Regions from separate parts of the Paenibacillus sp. J31R34 genome, predicted to be linked through region 1. Evidence: a T-box and tRNA genes for the amino acid it is inferred to sense, from the RefSeq annotation. Region 1 holds a T-box; the other regions hold tRNA genes.
What was found. A T-box is a leader RNA that pairs with one kind of tRNA and senses whether it is charged. The one in region 1 lies ahead of leuS (leucine--tRNA ligase), so its partner is inferred to be a tRNA-Leu.
Positions count from the first base shown of each region.

Region 2: it has a tRNA-Leu gene. The T-box ahead of leuS (leucine--tRNA ligase) is inferred to sense a tRNA for this amino acid. The anticodon was not compared.
Region 3: it has a tRNA-Leu gene. The T-box ahead of leuS (leucine--tRNA ligase) is inferred to sense a tRNA for this amino acid. The anticodon was not compared.

Region 1 is NZ_JBXENU010000004.1:363,209-365,479, reverse strand. It holds gene leuS (leucine--tRNA ligase) at 1-1,423, opposite strand, end outside; T-box leader at 1,504-1,719, opposite strand; gene lplA (lipoate--protein ligase) at 1,994-2,271, shown strand, end outside.
Region 2 is NZ_JBXENU010000011.1:226,050-228,320, reverse strand. It holds gene AC50YG_RS26665 (DHA2 family efflux MFS transporter permease subunit) at 1-636, shown strand, start outside; tRNA gene AC50YG_RS26660 (tRNA-Leu) at 749-830, shown strand; gene AC50YG_RS26655 (LacI family DNA-binding transcriptional regulator) at 1,042-2,070, shown strand.
Region 3 is NZ_JBXENU010000003.1:59,946-62,216, reverse strand. It holds gene AC50YG_RS09705 (hypothetical protein) at 1-197, shown strand, start outside; gene AC50YG_RS09700 (hypothetical protein) at 429-1,028, shown strand; tRNA gene AC50YG_RS09695 (tRNA-Leu) at 1,109-1,192, shown strand; gene AC50YG_RS09690 (WGxxGxxG family protein) at 1,407-1,724, opposite strand; gene AC50YG_RS09685 (Ger(x)C family spore germination protein) at 1,877-2,271, opposite strand, start outside.

The sequences.
Region 1 (2,271 bases):
CATTCGCAAGCGGCGATTCCCCTGTACCCGAAGGCTTAATCGCATCTACATCCGGCAGCAGCAGCGGAAGCTGATCCTCTGGAACAGGCTTCATTGTGCCATCTTCCAGATGCAAAATTGGAATCGGCTCTCCCCAATAACGCTGGCGACTGAACAGCCAATCGCGCAGACGGTAGGTCACTTTGCCATGACCGCTGCCTTTTTCTTCGAGGAAGCTAATCATTTTTGCAATCGCCTCTTCATTGTTAAGCCCATTCAGCAAATCGGAATTTACATGTGCACCGTCGCCAGTGTAAGCCTCTTTGGAAATATCTCCGCCTTGCACGACTTCCACAATTGGCAGTCCGAACTGCGTTGCAAACTCCCAGTCGCGCGTATCATGGCCTGGAACAGCCATAATCGCACCTGTGCCATAGCCAGCCAATACATAATCGGCAATCCAGATTGGCGTTTTCTCGCCATTGACCGGATTAATCGCATAAGCACCCGTGAACACGCCGGATTTTTCCTTCGCCAAATCAGTACGCTCCAAATCGCTCTTGCGGGAAGCTGTCAGCTGATAAGCTTCAATAGCTGCCTTTTGATCCGCTGTCGTAATTTGGGCAACCAGCTCATGCTCAGGCGCCAGCACGCAATAAGTAGCACCGAACAAAGTATCCGGACGCGTCGTGAACACAACAAGGTTCGCATCATGGCCCTCAATAGCAAACGTCACTTCGGCGCCTGTAGACTTGCCGATCCAGTTGCGCTGCATATCCTTGATGCTTTCCGTCCAATCAAGCTCCTCCAGATCCTCCAGCAGGCGCTCCGCATATTCGGTAATTTTCAATACCCATTGGCGCATTGGCTTGCGTACAACTGGATGGTTGCCGCGTTCGCTTAGTCCATCGATTACTTCCTCATTGGCAAGCACGGTTCCCAGCGCTTCGCACCAGTTAACCGGAACTTCAGCTACATAAGCAAGGCCTTTGTTATACAGCTGGATGAAAATCCACTGCGTCCATTTATAATAATCCGGGTCAGTCGTACTGAACTCGCGATCCCAGTCGTAGGAAAAGCCGAGCGACTTGATTTGACGACGGAAATTGTCGATATTTTTAAATGTAATCTCACGCGGATGCTGCCCTGTATCCAGTGCATGCTGCTCTGCAGGAAGGCCAAATGCATCCCAGCCCATCGGGTGCAGGACGTTAAAGCCGCGCAGACGCTTGTAACGCGACACGATATCCGTTGCCGTATAACCTTCCGGATGACCGACGTGCAGGCCAGAACCGGATGGATAAGGGAACATATCGAGTGCATAAAATTTCGGTTTGCCCGCTTCTTCCTTCGTTGCGAACGTCTTGTTCTCATCCCAATATTTTTGCCATTTCGGCTCTACCAACAGTGGATTATAGCCTTGCGGTTGCTGATCTTGACTCATGAATGTTTCCTCCTTAAGCTTGGTAAAGCAAAATTTCAGCGGCTTCCAAACAAAAAAGCTCCCGCCCCTAGCGTATGATCGCTAGGGACGAGAGCTGTCTCCCGTGGTACCACCCTAGTTAGCCCCCGGACATGCTTTGCCGAGTGCTCACTTGTTGCCTTTAACGCAGGCCATACGGTACGCTTGCGCGCACAGCTCCAAGGTGAGATTCATATCGCTGCAGGTCCGGCTTGCACCATCCGCCGGCTCTCTAAGCCATGCCCCGCGATACTACTGCTCCTCATCAACGCCAAATGTGACATTTTAAGAATTAGTTCCGATTATAATGAAGCTTTCGCGCGATGTCAAGAGATAGCCCCTCCGCAACTTCCCTTTTTATTCCAACACACTCACTTCTTGCATGCCAAAATGAACGATGCGTGAACGACAGTCCTTTTTGGCGAGAAAAAGCATTTCTCCTTGCGGGTTGAAAATCCGCTCTCATTTATCCATGGCATTTGCCCCAAGGAGGGGTATAATAGGAGCAGCAAGCTTTTGCAACCTATTACTATTTTCGGAGGAATCGTTATGATGCGTTTTGTAAGCAACGAACATATAACAGACCCTGCGCTTAATTTGGCGCTGGAAGAATATATTTTACGGTCGCTGCCGCCGGAAGACGATTATTTGCTGTTTTATATTAATGAGCCTTCCATTATTATTGGCAAAAACCAAAATACAATGGAAGAAATCAACCCGCGCTATGTAGAGGAAAATAATATCCATGTCGTGCGCCGGCTGTCCGGCGGCGGGGCCGTTTATCATGACGAAGGTAATTTAAATTTCAGCTTCATCATGAGTGACGATGG
Region 2 (2,271 bases), on a different contig from region 1:
GGCTTAATTATGGTGTTTATTTGCATGATGGTTATTTTGTCCTCCATGCTAATATTGCCTATGTACTTACAGCGCGGCCTAATGATGAGTCCATTGACTGTTGGGCTGCTGCTCCTTCCAGGTGGACTTATTAACGGCTTCTTATCTCCTGTAATGGGAGGATTGTTTGATAAATATGGACCGAAATGGCTCGTTCTCCCAGGCCTGCTGGTCGTATCGGTTGTATTATGGTTTTTCTCTGATATTTCTACCGCGTCGACGACTGTGTTGATCATCGTGCTGCATTCCCTGCTAATGATTGGGATTTCGATGATTATGATGCCTGCGCAAACGAATGGCTTGAATCAGCTTCCTCCTGAGCTGTACCCGCATGGAACAGCGATTATGAACACATTGCAGCAGGTGGCAGGTGCCATTGGTACAGCACTGGCAGTCAGTATTATGACAGCAGGAATGGAGAAATTCCTTAAGACAGCAGAAGGTAATCCTGAATCGCCAGCCAACTTGATTAGCGGATTGACCGTTGGTGTACAAGATGCTTTTATATTTGCAATGGTGGTTGCCCTTGTTGGGCTTGCAATTGCTTTCTTCATCAAGCGAGTGAAGGTGACAGCAGCAGGCAAACAGGGAGCTTAATATCGGCTCTAAATAGAAGTGCCAATTATTTTTTAAAAGTTTTTTTGAAAAATGCTTGCGTGATGCGATGTTTTCTGATATATTATATTTATTCGCTGTTAGCGAACATCGCGCGCGTGTGGCGGAATTGGCAGACGCACTAGACTTAGGATCTAGCGTTTCACGACGTGGGGGTTCAAGTCCCTCCACGCGCATTATGAATGGAAGAGTAAGGGCTGTTTCAAGTAGTTTTTTAACTACTGGGAAACAGTCCTTTTCTTTTATGCTTTTTTATTGAACCTGAATTAGTGAGGTTGGGCTGTCCGCTCCATCTTCTATTAGCTGCAATGGCTGTCATCCATTACATAACATGTCCTATTTTGCTATAATGGGACGATACTTGATAGCAGAAAGGAAGCGTTGGGCTTGAAACAGGTCACCATATATGATATTGCCAAGGAGGCCAATGTATCGGTTGCCACCGTATCGAGGGTGCTGAACGATACCGCCCCGGTAAAAGGATCTACGCGAGCCAAGATTGAAGAGCTTATTCAAAAATACAACTTTCAGCCTAACGCAATGGCCAGAAGCTTACTAAAAAAAGAAACCGGCATTATCGGTGTCATTGTACCTGATCTGACCAATCCCTTTTTCCCGGAAGTATTCGCTGGAGCGGAGGAAGAGGCGCAGCACTCGGGACATACCTTTCTGCTTAGCAATTCTATCGGAGATTACGCTAAGGAATCGGAATATCTTAGCATTATGCGGGAGAAGCGCGTGGATGGTGTTATTTTTTTAGGGGGTAGAATTAATTTAAAGAACTGCGATGAGCATTTGGTGCAGGAGCTCGTGCAGCATGCAAGTGTCATTCCGACTGTTCTCGTTAACGGTGGGCTGCGCAACACGAATTTGATTAGAGTTGCTACCGACGAATCGGTAGGCACTGCGCTCGCAGTTAGGCACCTGATTGAGCTGGGCCATACCGAAATCGGCTTTATTGGCGGAGAAAGCCATATGACCACAACCTCAATTAAGCTGAGGGCCTTCCGAAAGACAATGAAGGACGAGGGACTGGCAATTCGGGACAATTGGCTGCTGCCAGACAGCTTTTCCATCGATTCGGGCAAGCGCCAAATGCTGAAGCTGCTCGAAATGGAAGAGAGGCCAACCGCTGTTTTTTGCGTCAACGATTATACCGCCATCGGGGCAATCAAGGCGGCGACGGAGGCTGGGCTGACGATTCCAACGGACATGTCCGTTGTCGGATTTGATGATATTCCTCTGGCGCATCATTTTATCCCTGAGTTGACTACCGTTTCCCAGCAGGCGCATGAGCTTGGGCGAATGGCGGTACAAGTGCTTAAAGCGATTATGAAGAAAGAAAAGGTCAAGCAGCTGACTTCTTTGGCGCCACAGCTTATTGTTCGGCAAAGTACGGGAGCCCGGAGTCTCTAAAAGAGCGACAAGCCAGATATTTCGGGCTTGCCGCTCTTTTTTTAGGTCTAATGGAATGTACGGGGCCGCGCTTACTTTTATCATGCCAGATATGGATAATATAAACTTTAATGTTGACCATAGTAAGCAAGCGAGCTATACTGAAATGGGTTTCATGAAAGCCTTTACATTTAATTAATCATCTATCAAGGGGAGCGTGCT
Region 3 (2,271 bases), on a different contig from region 1:
ATTCGCCTGGTACCATTACCCCTGCTGATCCTGCAAGCTCAACGCAAGTCAGTCTTCGTTATATACACAGCCGAGCTGAGCGTTTGGGGGATGAGCAGCTTTCGGCACAGCTTCCTTATTTGGCTGGACACACGAATTGCCCTGCCTGCGGCGAGAAATTTCTTATTTGGCAACAGCTGCTGGCACTCTATAGTTAAAAATAAAGCTTGTTATGTTTCATTTTCCAACCTCATTCTACATAAAGGCAGCGTGATTATTTGCATAAATCATTTTATATTATTTGGACGGTAATGCTTTTATTAATTGGCTCCATAACGCTAGGCTATTTCATTAATAAGACGCTCAACCCGAGCCGGTCTTTTTCGGTTGGACTAACCGCTAATACGGAAGCAACTCCAACCATTATGGAGGAGGAGCCTGCTTTTACAATGGAAGAGGAACTGGATGATGAGTATGTATTTGACGAGGAGGAGACGGCACCCCCCCCTTCAGAAGAGAAGGAACTGCTACTATCAGAAGAAACAGAGACCGCTCCTTTTATCATCTGGGATAGCTTGGAGGACTTGAAAACAAGGTTTAATGAGGCCGCCGTACTACTGGAGTATCCCTTACAAATGGGGGAAGCGACTTTAACAGCGGGTAAAGATGGCGTTTATTTTTTCAATTATGAATTCTCAGAAAATCATAAGCTGAGCGGCATCATTAATCCAAAAGACGCTAGCATCCAAGGTCTGATGATATCCATAGAAAACGATGAAACGCCAGAAACTTTAGATAACCTATTGGGATCTATTCATACGGCAATTGCTGCCGCAAATCCGGTATCCAGAATCGATACGAATGCCAATGATATTATGAACGCCCTGTTATGGGATGATTCTAATGTTGATCTGTATAACATAATTAACAACATTGAGGAAGCCGGAATAGACTACTCCATCGCCAGTTACCCCGACACTGGAATTTGGTTTGAGATTGAGATTAGTGATTATGAACGCTACTACTACTATCCTGATGCATACGATTAATCTGATAATTTCAACTTCTTAAAGCTAACTTGACTTACACCATGACAACATGCTAAATTATAAATGTAAATTTTGCATGTGCGGTCGTGGCGGAATTGGCAGACGCGCTAGATTCAGGTTCTAGTGGTGTAACAGCCGTGGAGGTTCGAGTCCTCTCGACCGCATCAATTTTCCAACTAACAGGTTCGTTGAATTGCTCACAAAGCGATTTAACGAACCTGTTTATAATGAAACAGCACACTCTCGCCGCGATGCTTTCCATTATACAAATGAAAAGGTACTGTTCCCGTAATTTCGGGAAACAGCACCTTTTTTCATTTTTTAGTAACCTTCCTCTAACAAGGGAAGTTATTTGTGCTGTTCCTTGAAATAATAAGGTTATGCGCGATCGCGGCCGCGGTTTCTCATGCCCGCGAGACCAAGTAAGCCAAGCAGACCAAGCCATCCCCAATCGAAACCATCGTCGTCTGCGGCATTGGCTCGATAATTGTTTGTGCTTACTGTATTCCCGTTGTCGATGCGATTCATGTCCGTACCCAACGTGCGGTTTGTTGCGTTAACTCCCTTATTGACTTCGTGACGCATTTCATCGCCTTGCGTATTGTCCATCCTTGTCATATTGTCTGCAAAAGCAGGAACAGTGAGGAACATCATTAAGCATGCTGCAAGGCTAAAAATCGCTAACCACTTCTTCATCTTCATACCTCTCTTCAAGTTAGAATACAAGCTCGCTTATTTTCTAACAAGAACGCACCGATTATTCACAGAAAGCGTAGAGACAATAATATAACATTTCTGCTACGACTAAAAAGCTTTATAAATCGAAAATACCTCTCATTTCCTGGTAATTATTCCGTAGAAGAACCAAAATCAGTAATCGTCAACTTGACCTCAAAGGTTACGGGTACCCGGCTAAACACTTCATCCCAATTATCCTTCACCATTTTCCATTTATCGGGATACTTTATAGAGAGCACTTTCCCGAATCCAGCTACATCCACTTTGTATTTCGACTGCATTTTCCGCATGACATGATCAATCATTGTTGTTAATCTTTTTTCAAAAACCTTCTCTGCTCCCTCTAAATATTCAAGTTTGGATGGGTTTTCTTGCGTATCCCAATTTTCAATTAATCTCCCGGTTGATTCAATCGCAACGTGAAAGGAAATCGCGTCATCTTGTAATTTGGCAGTCGTTTTACTGTGCATGGATTTAATCTCATAGGTAATGCTTTTATTTCTCC